Regions from separate parts of the Paenibacillus sp. MT124 genome, predicted to be linked through region 1. Evidence: predicted binding sites of a transcription regulator. Region 1 holds the regulator's gene; the other holds the start of a gene.
What was found. Region 1 encodes LexA, which represses DNA repair genes until DNA is damaged. Its sites were predicted from a motif close to CGAACATATGTTCG; they were not measured.

Region 1 (7,986 bases):
ATCCCAACATGATACCGGTTACAAAGTATCTTTGCACAAACGGATAAATCGTAAGGATAGGCAGAATTGTAAGTACCATCGTTACCGACTTGATATTGGCTGAGATTTGAGTCAAATTATCAGCCGACGCTCCAGCAGAAGCTCCTCCTGTTGCACCTGCAATCATGTTCCGCAAATAAATGGTCACAGGGAACAGTTCCTTTTTGTCGAGATATAGGAATGCCGGGAACCATGAGTTCCAGTGTCCCACTGCGTAGAACAGAACCATTGTAGCCATTACAGCCTTACTTAGCGGCAATATGATACGAAGTAAAATACCATATGTGTTTAAACCGTCGATGGCTGCTGCTTCCTCCAGCTCCTCAGGCATGTTTTCGAAAAATGATTTCATAATTAACATGTTATAAATGCTGATTGCTCCAGGTACAACTAATGCCCACATCGTATTGTTCATGCCAAGGGAATTAATCAGGACATAGTTTGGAATCAATCCGCCACTGAAAAACATGGTGAACACGGCAAACATTGTCCAGAACTTGCGTCCCATTAATCTCCTTTTAGAAATCGCATACGCGAATATGGTTGTCATAAACATGGATATCAACGTACCTACCACGGTGTAGATAACTGTATTTTTATAATTGGTCCAGAACATGCTGTCACGCGAGATGGTCTTATAGGTTTCCACATTGAACCCTCTCGGGATGATACTGACTTTCCCGGAATTGATATAGGATTCGCTACTGAAAGATTGTGCTACGACATTCAGGAACGGATAGAGTGTGACGAATACCACGAGCAGCAAAAAGATGGCGTTGAACACTTTGAACACTTTGTATGATTTTGATTCCTGCATGTTGCCCCTCCTTTACCACAAGCTTCGTTGTGTTAGTCTGCGTGAGATTGCATTTACCGAGAATACCAAGATCAGTCCGATGAGTGATTCGAATAACCCAATCGCAGTAGCGTAACTGAAGTTGCTGGATTGCAAACCTACACGATACAGATAAGTGGAAATCACGTCTGATGTATCATAGATAAGCGGATTGTAAAGGAGGAGAATTTTCTCAAATCCGACAGCAAGAAAATTACCCATATTCAGAATTAACAATGTAACAATCGTTGGCAAAATGCCTGGGATGGTTACATGGATCGTCTGTTTCCAGCGATTAGCACCGTCAATCCGTGCAGCTTCATACAAAGAATCATCGATTGTTGTTAATGCGGCAAGATATAAAATGGCTCCCCAGCCCATGCCTTGCCAAATTTCAGAGGTTATATAGATCGTTCTGAACCATTCGGCGCGCTGCATAAAAGGAATGTTGTCTCCAGTAAAGAATGCAACCAAGCCATTAATGGATCCATTCACTGCCGTAAGTTGCAAAATCATACCGGCTACGATAACGATCGATAAGAAATGCGGCAGATAGGATGCAGTCTGAACGAACTTTTTGAAGCGTTTACTTTTTACTTCATTCAAAAGCAGAGCAAAGATAATGGGAACCGGGAAAGTGAAGAGTAATGCAAGCCCACCTAAAATGAGTGTGTTCCCAAATACTTTCCAGAATGTAGGGTCCTGAACGAACATCTGAAAATACCTTAACCCAACCCAGGTTTCACCAAAAATGCTGCCTCCGGGTACAAATCTTCTAAAGGCAATCACATTACCAATCATGGGCCCGTATTTAAAAATTATCAGATAGATCACTGGAAGTATTAATAGTGAATACAGCTGCCAATCTTTGCGGAGTAAGGCTCCAGCCGTTCTCAACCTGCTTTCTTTGCGTAATGAGGTCATCGTAAGCGTGGTTTTAGCAGTTTCTGACTTCATATCTGATTCACTCCGATCAAATAAACTTGATAAAATTAAAAGTACTTCATGACAGCTCCCATCTTCACTTCTTTCTATCGAAACCCTTTCAGAAATTTCACCCCCACTGCATACTAAATATTTTGAATGTAAGCGATATCAATTTAAAGTAGTTTAATGGATACACTTAGGTACAGATTGTTTTCTTATTGCTCAATCTCATAAATACCTGTTGTATTCCAAAAATTAATATTTCCCAAAACTATGTAAAGCGCTTACAATATACATAAAAATAATAAAGCAATAACTTCTGATTCCATGACCTGGATATGCCAAAAGAGTACTGCTTTTAAATGATTCCCATACTAGTCATACTAGTATGTTAGTTACATTTTAAAACAGCAGTCCCAACATTACAATACCTTTTTTTATTATTTTTGATATTTCTTCACTACACAGTTGTTTGAAAGTTTCAACCAGATCAAAAAAACATTGATAACCCATGAATGATTTTGCATCGTTCAACGAGGTTATCAATGTTTTAAAATGCACTATTGTTCAATTCTGAAATAATCAGAAATTAGCAATAATACGATCTAATTCTGATAAGTGCTTAATCTCATGATCAGGTACATACGACTCCGAGTTCACTTTGTTCTCACGATTAATCCAGACAGACTGGATTCCTGCTGATAAAGCTCCGCGGATATCCGTCGTGAGTTTATCTCCAACCATCAAGCCTTCTTCTGGTTTTACTCCAAGTTTGCTGAGCGCATGTTCAAAGATTGACGGATCCGGTTTTCCCTTTCCAAAAGTACCCGAGATGATGATCTCATCGAAGAAAGGAGCCAGTTCAGGCACACCATCCAACTTCTCTTGCTGCAGAGCAGGACAACCATTCGTCAAGAGCAACAGTTTGAATTTTCCCTGCAAGTGACGCAAAGTGTCCATTGTTTCTTCATATACATGAGGTCTGGATCTTCGCTCTGCTCCAAATTGCGAAGCAAGACGTTCGGCCAAATCTTCACGATCCACTCCCAGCTTCAATAAGCCACGACGCCAGGACTCCTTACGATATACAGGGGCAAGCTGCTCCAATTGACGGAATTCCGGCTGGTCACCGCCTGTAAAATTAGCCCATAGTCCTTCAAACGGATTGATACCAATCATTTTGGTGAATGCATAGGTTTCATAGGATTCATATAGACTACGAGCTTCATTACGAACAGCTTCTTCCAATGCCTCAGCATCGACGCCGGTTTCTTGTGAAGCAAGCAGGCAAGTTTCGTGGAATGCTTCTCGCACACTGCGTTCATCCCACAACAAAGTATCATCCAGGTCGAACAAAATCGCTTTTAATGCCATTCCGATCATCTTCCCCTTTGTGAATAATTACTTTTTCTCGTCTGTTTCTACAGTAATCTGATGTGCTTTAGCAAATTTCAGAAGTCGTTCAGAGATGGCATCTGTGTCATAGCGGTTCAACAGTTTAGTGAACACCCATCTTTTGCCACGGCTGTTATGTTCGATAACTACCGTTCCCTGTTCGAATCTAAACTTAACGATGTCATCTACTCCAATGGAGCGTTCCCGATTCCCTTTGGTTGTTATAATCCGGTTGCTCCCGATTTTGATGTAAGGACGGCGAAGCATAAAAATTACAGCCAAAAATACATACAACAGCATCGTAACCCAGTCCCATGTTGTCATTGGAGCTTTAACAAGAAATGTGCTCATAAACAGATACAAAAACGCAAGTCCAATGAGGAAAATAGGAAACAGAAGACTGCGTCCTTTGAAAATGTCCTCACCGGGCGTACCCGAAATCGGTTGACCATTTTTTTTACGCTGCTGATTCAACTGCTTTGAATTTTTCCGAACCGTTCTCTCGAACGAACGAGCCATGAGAATCCCCCTTATGTCATCTTTGTATCGGCTTACAAAATTCGCAAACCGACATTCCCCCTATAAATTTGCATTCTCAAAATAAAAGGAAGAAACCTAAATATCATTACGATATCTTTAGGTTCCTTAGTGTTTGAGTTTGCCTTGGTGGCCTTGATCGTTCTCATCATCTACAATTTCAATGGACTCCAGTTGCTGTCTGAAGTTACTGCGGATGTTGTTTAAGTAAATTTCTCTAAGTTTAGCACGTTCGGCAAGTTCTTCCTCTGAAAGTCCAGTGGACTTTTGTTTACGAGCCAATTCATTGATGCGTGCTACCAGGCTATCTATATCCAAGCTTGTCCCCTCCAAAAATACAAAGTCATACTAACTTTGACATGATCGAGGCTGCTTGTCAAGGTTGCTACTTACTCGCTCAACTGAATCGTGGTTTTAAGGGGTAAACTGAGGCAAAGTTAGGACTTGTCCAGCTTGAATTGAAGTGGTTTGAAGCTGGTTTACTTTCTTTATTGCTTCTATATATACACGTGTATCCATATTTTCCGGTTTATGTTCCAAAGACAAGCTCCACAATGTCTCACCCTGGGATACTGCTATTTTGCTGCCGGGAAGAACATTGTTCTCGTCTCCTGCAAACACAGTCAATACAGTGCTGCAGCCAATAAATATGATTAACGATGCCATAATCAATTTCAACATCCATGTTGGCATCTTGGCTTCTGCAAACCATTGTTTAATGTTACCTATGTTAGACTTGACCGCTTCCGAATTCACCGGTTCGTAAATACTTTGATAAGTTGAATATCTCATATTAATCGTCCTCCAAACGTTTGTTCCTATCTGTTAAAATCAATATAACACGAACACTTGTTTTGTACAACAGATTTTTAGAACAATTGTTCGCTTTATTTTAAACTCCAAATTTCCCGTAAATCTCTAGGTGAATCCAACTCGTTTTTTTACTATTGTTAGATTTGAAGGACTATATGAGTAAAAGACTCAGAAACATTGATTTTATCGGATTTATTTAGAACTTATGTTTGTACGAACGGAGGTTCTATGTTATAATTTTCCCAAACGTTACTAAAATGGGGTTGATACGGTATGTCGAAGATATCCAGCAGGCAGCAAGCTATTCTGGAGTTTATACGTAATGAAGTCCGGTTGAAGGGATATCCTCCTTCCGTACGTGAAATTGGTGAAGCGGTTGGACTGGCTTCCAGTTCTACGGTTCATGGACATCTGGACCGTTTGGAGAAGAAAGGTCTCATTAGACGTGACCCTACTAAACCAAGAGCCATTGAGTTGTTAAGCCAGGAGGAATCAGAACACTCCCATCAGTTTGCACACAGTGTTGCTCGCATTCCTGTTGTAGGTAAAGTTACTGCAGGGGTTCCGATTACCGCAACAGAGAACATCGAGGATTATTTCCCGCTACCGACACACTATGTTGGAGAACAGAAAGTATTTATGCTCTCTGTTGTTGGTGACAGTATGATCGAAGCAGGAATCGTTAACGGAGACTACGTTATCGTACGCCAGCAGCAAACGGCAGATAACGGAGATATTGTCGTTGCGATGACAGAAGATGATGAAGCTACAGTTAAAACATTCTACAAAGAGAAAGACCACATTCGTCTTCAGCCTGAGAATGCAACATTTGAACCTCTTCGTTTAAAACATGTTAGCATTTTGGGTAAAGTGATTGGCCTTTTCCGTGATATTCACTAGTCTTTCTTCCAACAGCAAGTCAGCTGAACTGTAATGACAAAAAGAGGTTGCCCTGTTGAACAGGACAACCTCTTTTTACATGCTAAATTTCTACTTCGTTAATTCCATTTCTTATCGTTTGAGAATGCTTTTGTGATGTGAGAACACTTCAAAGCTTTGCTGACCATGATATGACCCCATACCACTCTCACCTACACCGCCAAAAGGTAAATAATGTGAAGTCATATGAGACAATGTATCATTAATGCACCCTCCACCGAAGGACACTTGATCCAAGACCTGATTCTGCAGCTCCTCATGCTGCGTGAACAGGTACAGCGCCAGCGGTTTGGGACGGCGCACAATCTCAGCGAGCAGAGGATTAAGATCATCGTAAGTCATTACCGGCAGAATGGGACCGAATATCTCTTCTTGCATAACAGGTGACTGCCAATCCACATTTCCTACCAAGGTAGGTTCAATCAGCAGCTGATCCCGATCAGAGCGACCACCAATCAGAGCATGACCCTCTTCTAAGAATACAGACAGTCGATCAAAGTTACGTGTGTTGACGATATGCGGAAAATCAGGATTTTCCATGACATCCTTACCGAATTTATCTTGAATCTCCTCACCAATCTCTTCAAGGAGTTTATCGTGTACGTCCTGATGTACAAGCAAGTAATCCGGAGCAACACAGGTCTGACCCGCATTCAGGAACTTGCCACGGACGATCCGCTGAGCTGCCAACTTCAAATTTGCGTCTTTATGAACAATTACAGGGCTTTTACCACCTAATTCAAGCGTTACCGGCGTAAGGTGCTCTGCTGCTGCCTTCATAACGATGCGACCCACACCCGTGCTTCCTGTGAAGAAAATATAATCAAACTTCTCTTTCAACAAGGCAGTGCTCGTTTCGACTTCACCTTCCATGACAGCTACATATTCCTCAGGAAAAATATCTGTGATCAGGTCATACGTCAGACGTGACACTGCCGGCGTTAATTCAGAAGGCTTAATAACAGCACAGTTACCCGCTGCAATTGCACCAATCAATGGACCAAATGCCAGTTGGAACGGATAGTTCCATGGCGCAATAATGAGAGCAACTCCATAAGGTTCTGGATAGATCATGCTTGTACCATCAGGTATAACAGAACTTGTAGGCACTGCTCTAGGAGCCGCCCATTCCTTAAGGTGTTCCAGTGCAAAATCCAGTTCACCCAAAACGATGCGAATCTCAGAGTTATAGGCCTCTGTTTCCGATTTATTTAGATCAGCATGAAGTGCGTCCAATATCCGTTGCTGATATTTCTCTATGCCTTGTCTTAATTGCTGAAGAGCATGAATCCGATACTCAATATTTTTAGTTTGTCCTGTATAAAAGAATGCCCGCTGTCTTGCAACGAGTTGTTTCGCTTGTTCCATATTAACATCTCCAATTAATGTTTTAAAATTAAATTGCTAAAAATATATTTGAATTATATCTTGTTTATATGAAATTATCAACATATTAAAATATCTGTTATCAGGAAAATATGTATCTTCTCTCTTACTATTATATGTATACTATTCAATGCTGGTATTTTTTTAGAAAACTACTCACTTTTGTCCCCTTATGTAATTCATCAAAAAAAGCCCTTGGCACTATTGCGCCAAGGGCTTTCCTTATTAGTACAACGTGATATATTGATCGCGTTCCCATTGGTGGACTTGTGTACGGTACATATCCCACTCAATTTCTTTCAGCTCGTAGAAGTGAGCCAGGGCGTGATCGCCAAGTGCATCACAGATGACTTCGCTGCGGATCAATTCGTTCAATGCTTCTTTCAGATCAGCTGGCAAGCTTGGAATGCCTTCTTCCACACGCTCTTCTTCTGACATAATGTAGATGTTACGGTCAATCGGAGCTGGTAAGGAAAGCTCACGTTTGATTCCGTCCAGACCTGCTTTCAATAAAACAGCCAAAGCCAAGTAAGGGTTAGCAGCCGGATCCGGGTTACGAACCTCAACACGTGTACTCAGACCACGGGAAGCTGGGATACGGATCATTGGGCTACGGTTACTGGCGGACCATGCTACATAACAAGGGGCTTCATAACCTGGTACAAGACGTTTGTATGAGTTCACAGTTGGGTTAGTAATTGCTGCAAACGCACGCGCATGCTTCAGCGTTCCAGCCATGAAGTGACGTGCAGTTTTGCTCAGTCCCAGCTCGTCCGACTCGTCAACGAATGCGTTGGCACTGCCTTGGAACAACGATTGGTTACAGTGCATACCGGAACCGTTCATACCAAACAGCGGTTTCGGCATAAAGGTAGCATGTAGACCATGCTGACGTGCAATCGTTTTAACAACGAGTTTGAACGTTTGGATCTGGTCTGCTGCTTTTAGAGCATCAGCATATTTAAAGTCGATCTCATGCTGCCCTGGAGCTACCTCATGGTGGGATGCTTCGATCTCAAAGCCCATTTCTTCAAGTGTGATAACAATGTCACGACGACAGTTTTCACCAAGATCCGTAGGCGCAAGGTCGAAATATCCACCTTGGTCATTCAGTT
Region 2 (7,986 bases), 1.5 Mb from region 1:
ATTTCTCGACACCTTCGAACGATTCCGAAATCTCTTCCAGTTTCTCCAGTCGTTTGATATACGTCTCCAGTGTTTCGCGGCGTGCACCCGGTCTTGCTGCAGACAGTGCATCTGCTGCGCCAACCAGCATGGCAATGACCGAAGTTGCTTCGCAATCCCCGTGATGGGACGCGATACTGTTGATTACTACCGGATGTTCTTTGTATTTCTTCGCCAGCTCCACGCCGATTTCAACGTGTGATCCTTCCACTTCGTGATCCAGCGCTTTACCAATGTCATGCAGTAGACCTGCACGTCTTGCAAGTGTAATATCTTCTCCGAGTTCGCCAGCCATCAGTCCAGCCAGATAAGCGACCTCCATCGAATGCTTCAAGACGTTTTGACCGTAACTTGTACGGAACTTCAACCGGCCCAGTATTTTGATCAGATCCGGATGCAGACCATGTACACCCACTTCAAAGGTAGCTTGCTCACCATATTCACGGATGCGCTCGTCCACTTCTTTGCGGGATTTCTCCACCATCTCTTCAATGCGTGCCGGGTGAATGCGTCCGTCAGCCACCAATTTCTCGAGGGCAGTACGGGCAATCTCACGACGGATCGGGTCAAAGCCCGACAGAATAACTGCTTCTGGCGTATCATCGATAATAAGGTCAATCCCCGTAAGGGTTTCAAGTGCACGGATGTTACGTCCTTCACGACCGATAATCCGGCCTTTCATTTCTTCGTTAGGCAAAGTGACAACAGATACCGTTGTCTCTGCCACATGGTCAGCCGCACAACGCTGAATGGCAAGGGTAATAATTTCGCGGGATTTCTTGTCCGCTTCTTCCTTCGCCTGCTGTTCAATGTCCTTGATCATTTGAGCCGTCTCATGACGAACTTCCTGTTCTACGTTGGACAGTATGATACTGCGTGCATCTTCCATGGTGAGGTTGGATATACGCTCCAGCTCCGTCACCTGATTTTTGTAGATCATTTCGATCTGCTGCTGTGTCTCATCAATACGTTTCTCTTTGTTGGCCACTTGCTCTTCTTTACGTTCGAGTGATTCCATCTTTTTATCCAGCGACTCTTCTTTTTGCAACAATCGTCTTTCTTGTCGTTGAATTTCGTTCCGACGTTCACGAGTGTCTTTTTCAGCTTCGGCCCGAATGCGATGAATCTCATCCTTTGCTTCCAGCACCGTCTCTTTCTTCTGTGCTTCTGCCTCTTTCTTCGCGTTCTCAACGATCTGTACGGCAGCTTGTTCCGCACTGGAGATTTTAGCCTCTGCAAGAGATTTGCGAATAAAATATCCGACTCCGAACCCAATAACGAGCGCGGCCACAACGAGAACGATCGTGATTGCAATGTCCATACTGTTCACCTCCTCGTTGGTTCCTCCAAGGCACTCCTTGGGTCAATTTGCTGTTTTCAAACTTACATATGTTTGGGAATAACGATACCTACGGCGATCCCCCGCCGATTTTCATTTCAAGTGTACATGTTACCATGTACTATTCGCTGCCTTCAGCGAATCCATAATCATGAAGGGTAAATCCTAAGAAACCGAAACCGCTTTTTTGGAAGGAAAAAGGGTTGTCCATTTCTTACAGACTCATGTCCATTTTAGTATTTGACGAAAGAAATTGTCAAGAGAATGCAGTACACTGTGTAGTCTCTGCTAATCCCATGGTAACAACTCGTCATCTTCAGAATCTTCGACTTCATCTTCTTCAATTAAACAATTCACAACTTTACGTACCATATCCATAGGAAAACCGCGTCTCATCAAGAAGGGAAGCGTTTTGCGTTTCTTCTCTGCAACGTCCCCTTTGACTTGGTTCCACTTCTTTCGCCCTGCGGTCAAAGCTGTCTCAAACTCCACATCCGCATCCACTTCTTCAAGCGCTTCAACGATGAGCTCATTGGCAATGCCCTTTTGGCGCAGCTCTTGCCTTATCCACAGTTTTCCCTTCCTCTGGCCTGTCATACGCTGCCTTGTCCATTCCTTCGCAAACCCTTCATCGTCCACAAGCTTCTCCTGCTCAAGCCGATCCAGCACTTCTTCAATTAATGGTGCGGCGAACTCTTTCTGACGAAGTCGCTGGCTTAATTCATGCCTTGTACGCTGTTTGTGCTCTAAGTAGCGCAATGCCTGAACATAGGTTTGCTGCCGCTCATCCGCTACTATGATCTCTTCGAGATCTTTCTTCACAAATGTGTTGCCCCGGGTCATTCGATATTTGATCATTACATCTTCCAGAACCGTAATCGAGTACATACCGAACGTGATCCGGTACCGGGCCTGCCTGCTTTTTGTTCGCTCTACCCGTGTAATGATAAGTTCTTCGTTATCCGGGAATTGGGAGATCCCCTCCAGTTCCGTTGTTTCGTACAAATCTTCATCATGTTGATCCATTCAGGTCTCTCCCTCCTTTTTGTTTTGTTCAACTCTTATCTTTCTAATTATGAAATACCCATCTACTTAAAGAAAACGGCAGATCAAAATGCAAAAAGCCGGGATTCCAACCCGGCACCAGCTCACTCCATAAATAAATGTGCTAACAGCCCCTGTCCAATGGACAGGAGCTGTTAGACAGCGCGAGAACACGCGCCGTCTCCCCTAGCAGGATCGGATTAAATTCATTCACCCCAATCCGGGAAGTCCAGTAAGCAAACACCTTCTGGAGCCTCCCGGCAAGGAAGAATTACTCGTTAATCTCAAACAATTCTTGTTCTTCTGCTTCTTCTTTTTGTTGATCTTCGCTCGTTGGAGCTGGAACTACCGTCGTCAGATTGCTCGCTTCACGAATTTTTTGCTCGATCACTTGAGCGATCTCTTTATGTTCTTTCATGAACTGCTTCGCATTTTCACGACCTTGGCCTAGACGTTCGCCTTCGTAAGAATACCAAGCACCACTTTTATTAACGATATCGAGTTCTGTACCAATATCAATGATACTGCCCTCTCTGGAGATACCTTCACCATACATGATATCTACTTCTGCTTGTTTGAACGGTGGTGCAACTTTATTTTTGACAACCTTCACACGGGTACGGTTCCCGATGATGTCATTACCTGATTTAATACTCTCAATACGGCGAACATCCAAACGAACTGTAGAGTAGAATTTCAGGGCACGTCCACCAGGCGTTGTCTCAGGGTTACCAAACATTACGCCAACTTTTTCACGAAGCTGGTTGATAAAGATGGCAATGGTTTTGGATTTGCTGATTGCACCAGACAATTTACGCAACGCTTGAGACATTAGACGTGCTTGCAAACCAACGTGGGAATCCCCCATTTCGCCTTCGATCTCAGCTTTTGGTACCAAGGCAGCAACAGAGTCAACAACGATAATGTCAACAGCACCACTGCGCACAAGTGCTTCAGCAATTTCCAATGCTTGTTCACCCGTATCCGGCTGGGACAAAAGCAATTCATCAATGTTAACACCCAGTTTACTAGCATACGTTGGATCAAGAGCATGCTCGGCATCGATAAATGCAGCTTGTCCACCGACTTTTTGCACTTCAGCAATCGCATGCAATGCTACAGTTGTTTTACCTGAAGATTCAGGTCCATATATTTCAACAATCCGGCCTTTAGGCAAGCCGCCTGTTCCAAGTGCTATATCCAGAGCCAAAGATCCGCTGGGTATGATTTCCACTTGCATGTGAGTTGACTCACCCAGTTTCATGATAGATCCTTTACCAAATTGCTTCTCTATTTGACGGAGCGCCATATCAAGCGCGGCACGACGGTCTGACAATATGCTCACACCCTTTACTGTTTATAAGATAATGATACCTTGTTTTAACACGTTTGCCAAGCTTTTTTTCGAACATACATTCGTTTTTTTTGTAAGGCCGAGGCGCCTCTTCCTGGGCAAAACTTGCAATGAAACAGAAAAAAGAACCGCAAACAAGGCAAAATGCCTAATTCTACGGTTCTTCCGTCTGCTTTGATTATACTTGATTATCCCTGTAAAAGCAATTCAAGGTATACCTAGTCCATCGCGACAAGTTTGCGCCATAAACGGTATAAAATAGCCTTGGTCGAACGGATGCGGACTGTCTCCCGATTACCGTTGATACGCAATTCGTGAATCTCCGTCTCTTTTCCCCGCTCAGCAAGAGCGATAAAAACCAGACCTGGTGGCTTACGCTCAGAGTAACCTGGACCTGCTACTCCTGTAACCGCCAGACCAAAATCCGAATCACCGATCATGCGTACCTGCTCGGCCAATACTTTAGCAACTTCAGGGCTCACAGCCCCGGGAGCATCTTCACCCTCCAGATAGTCATGAGGAACATTCAGCAGCTTTTCCTTTATCTCGTTGGAATAACATACAATTCCGCCTTTGAGCATGGAAGCACTGCCAGGAACCGAAGTCAGACTCTGCATGACAAGCCCTCCTGTACAGCTCTCAGCGGCGCTCAAGGTCAGACCCATATCAGCCATCATCGTTACAATTGTGTACTCTATAGGCACATCCTCGTTCGCGTAGAGGTGTTCAGGCAACCGTTCCCGAATGAGTACCTCCATGGCATCCAGCTTCTGCTTGGCCTCATTCTCACTCGGCGCCTTGGTGGACACCCGTACCGTTACTTCTCCCTCACTTGCATAAGGTGCAATCGTAGGGTCGGTTTGGCTATCAATCAGGTCGAGCAGACGGTCTTCCAATGCCGACTCACCGATCCCGGCAAATTTCAGCATTTTCGAATAAATTGGCATTTCTTTCGTAAGAACATGTTGGAACAACCAAGGTTTGACCTCCTGCTCAAACATGGGGATCAGTTCTTTCGGGGGGCCAGGCATGACAATATAATGCTTCCCGTTATCCGAGATGGCATTACCTGCGGCAAGGCCTGTTTCATTAGCGAGCGGGGTCCCTCCTTCAACCACGATGGCTTGACGTCGGTTATTCTCCGTCATCTCCACATTGCGATCCCTGAAGAAGCTTTCGATTTTATCGATTGCCATCCGATCAATATGTAGGCCGCGTCCCAACACTGCTGCTATGGCATCCTTGGTTAGATCATCCTGTGTAGGCCCGATACCGCCTGAGAACAAAATGACATCAGCTCGCCCTTGGGCAATTCGAATCGCTTCGCTGAGACGATTCAGATTGTCCCCTACCACAGTTTGAAAATAAACATCAATCCCGATAGCAGCCAATTCACGGGATAAATATCTGGCATTCGTATTAACGATCTGTCCGAGCAGCAACTCTGTTCCGACTGCAATAATTTCTGCCTTCATACAGCATCCTCCTGTACACAATGTGAGTGATCAAAGGGCAATAGGATGTTTTCCTATTGCCCTTTGCGCAAGCTGTTCTTCATAAATTACCCGTTTTACCTTAAACTTTTACGCTTTTGATAAATTAAGCAAATTTTTGTTTTTGATGAAATAATCAATGCCAGACCAAATCGTTATGATCGCTGCGGCCCAAACGGCTATAACATCAACATGAATCCCTGTATATGAGAACGGGAAGTTGTTAAGCAGAAGCAAGACGATGGCTACAATTTGCACCACTGTTTTCAGCTTGCCCCAGTTGCTGGCCGCCACAACTGACCCATCCAGCAAAGCAATTTGGCGAAGCCCGGTAACTGCAAACTCCCTGCTGATAATGACGACAGCAATCCAAGAGTCCAGTTTACCCATTTCAACAAGTGAAATGAGCACGGCAGTCACCAGCAGCTTGTCTGCCAGCGGGTCGAGCAATTTGCCTAAATTAGTGACCATATTGTTTTTCCGCGCCAGGTAACCGTCAATGCCATCCGTACTGGCTGCAATAATGAAAATAATGGCAGCGATCAGCTGATTATACGGAAGTGAGAAACTTCCAATCTGCAAAGGCTCCGGATAAAATGGAAAGTCCACAAGCAGAAACACCATTAAAAAAGGGATTAAGCAAATTCGTGCAAGCGTAATCCGGTTGGGTAAATTCACAAGACGCCCTCCCTCTTATCCTCCAATACTCCAAACAATCATCTTAATCCCGTATCCATCATCCGGATGTGAACACTGTAAAATTCACTGAGTACATCACTGCTCTCATATGTAAAAACGCAAAAAATAAAGTCAACCGTTCAAACGCAAAATCGTCTAAAACGTTCCGGCGACCTTCATAAGATGTACTGCTTTTCACAAAGTCAGCAAAACGGTGATGACTGGGCTTGTATGCTTGATTGCTAGCAATGCACACTTAGTATAATATACGCCAATTGCAGTGTCAAAACACGTTTCACGCAACAAAATGGGCGTAACAAACTTATTTGAAATTGGTATATTGCAAATCAAGAGGCAAATTGGCACCATTCAAAAGCTGCATTACGGCTTGCAAATCATTTTTACTCTTACCAGTTACCCGGAGCTGATCCCCTTGAATCTGGCTCTTCACTTTCATTTTGGAATCACGAATCAGAATATTGATCTTTTTCGCGACATCCTGGTCAATCCCCTGTTTAAAACTCAGACGCTGGCGCACGGTCCCGGATGAAGCTGGCTCCACTTTGCCATAGTCAATGTTCTTGAGGGGCAGATTCCGCTTCGCCATTTTGGATTGAAGTACATCAATGACAGCCTTAAGCTTGGTCTCATCGTCGGATACTATTGTCAACGCATCCTTGTCCAGTTTCAAGCTGCTTTTGCTGCCTTTAAAATCGTATCGTGTGCTGATTTCCTTTTCCGTCTGTGTAACGGCATTTGTTAATTCCTGCAAGTCCATTTTGGACACGATATCGAACGAATTTTCTGAGCTCAATCTGGTCACCCTTTCAATTAATCATTGGTTCTGTGTAACATTATAGAGGATTCGCCCCGGAAAAGTCTAATTTTGAAGGGAAAAATAAACGAAAAAGCATTTTTAGCCACCGCTTTTTGCAGTAGCCAAAAATGCTTTAACGCGCAGCAGTCTAATATCGGCTGCGGTTGGGCTGTCTGAACATGTCGAGCACACCCAAAACGATATGCGCAAGTCCAAAGCCCAGAATTCCGTAACCCCAAGCGCTTGGAGTCAAATAATAACCCAGGAGGCTGACAATGATTCCTAAACCTGTGACGATCCAGCTGACTGTCATAGCCATCCACCTCGCTTTACCGAAAGTTAACTGCTAGTGAAGACAAACTTATTGTCCCCCGCAATTAATGCCCTTATTCGCCGCCTGTGGCAGAGCCTTCGGTTCCTGCATCGGAGCCTTCGACAGAGCTCGCATTCGTTCCGGTAGACGCACCTGTACTTTCGTCTCCCAATTGGAGACGAATCCGGTTGGTGGCCTTACCATCCGTTACGACTTGACCACCAACTTCAATGGTCGTAGCCGCAGCATATCCAGATTTAATGTACAAGCCGGTACTATCCAGATCAAACGACATACTGTCTCCATCGGCTGTCATACCAAATTGTAGTTTTTCTCCGCTTGAATTTTCACCTTTATACACTTCCAGCCAGCTCTGACCTGAAGCATTAATGGTAACCTTGACCGGTTGACCTGCACTTCCGTTTACTTTGAAATTTGTAATATTACCGGATTTACCATCTTCAGCAACCGTTACAGTCCCAGCATTATCTGCAGGCTCTTGATCTTCGGTGTCATCCGGGGTTTGTTCGTCCGTCTGACCTTCGGTACCCTCACCGGTCACGTCGGTCCCCCCACCATTGCCGCCTGCTTCTCCTTCTGGCTGACCGGTTTCTTGTGCTCCAGATTCGTTATCCGGTGGAGTGGACGCTTGACCGTTATCCGTCGTCTCATCCGGTTGGTCATTCGGCGTTTGCTCACTATCTGTAATTTTGGTTTGATCCACGCCTTGTGTATCCGCGTCATCCCTGTTCATGACCACATACACGTACAGCAAGGCAACAATCAGAATCGGAAATGTCCACATTAACGCTACAGACATCCACCGATTGCTGCGTTCCACAGGTCGACTCGACCGTTTTTGAATCACGGGCTCCATGGTTGCTTCCGTTTCCTCTGCCGGTACATCTT

Region 2: a site for LexA is predicted at 3,828-3,841, ahead of recA (recombinase RecA). Genes of this name have one in related genera too.

Annotation. Positions count from the first base shown of each region.
Region 1 is NZ_CM179500.1:3,987,594-3,995,579, forward strand. Features, by position in the region: gene AC3RCI_RS17905 (carbohydrate ABC transporter permease) at 1-856, opposite strand, end outside; gene AC3RCI_RS17910 (ABC transporter permease) at 869-1,798, opposite strand; gene AC3RCI_RS17915 (HAD family hydrolase) at 2,384-3,175, opposite strand; gene AC3RCI_RS17920 (hypothetical protein) at 3,203-3,715, opposite strand; gene AC3RCI_RS17925 (DUF896 domain-containing protein) at 3,842-4,051, opposite strand; gene AC3RCI_RS17930 (LysM peptidoglycan-binding domain-containing protein) at 4,148-4,525, opposite strand; gene lexA (transcriptional repressor LexA) at 4,820-5,446, shown strand; gene AC3RCI_RS17940 (aldehyde dehydrogenase) at 5,558-6,853, opposite strand; gene glnA (type I glutamate--ammonia ligase) at 7,097-7,986, opposite strand, start outside.
Region 2 is NZ_CM179500.1:2,456,709-2,464,694, reverse strand. Features, by position in the region: gene rny (ribonuclease Y) at 1-1,360, opposite strand, end outside; gene AC3RCI_RS11450 (regulatory protein RecX) at 1,667-2,404, opposite strand; gene recA (recombinase RecA) at 2,694-3,758, opposite strand; gene AC3RCI_RS11440 (competence/damage-inducible protein A) at 3,995-5,251, opposite strand; gene pgsA (CDP-diacylglycerol--glycerol-3-phosphate 3-phosphatidyltransferase) at 5,360-5,947, opposite strand; gene AC3RCI_RS11430 (YajQ family cyclic di-GMP-binding protein) at 6,270-6,761, opposite strand; gene AC3RCI_RS11425 (hypothetical protein) at 6,913-7,077, opposite strand; gene AC3RCI_RS11420 (RodZ domain-containing protein) at 7,151-7,986, opposite strand, start outside.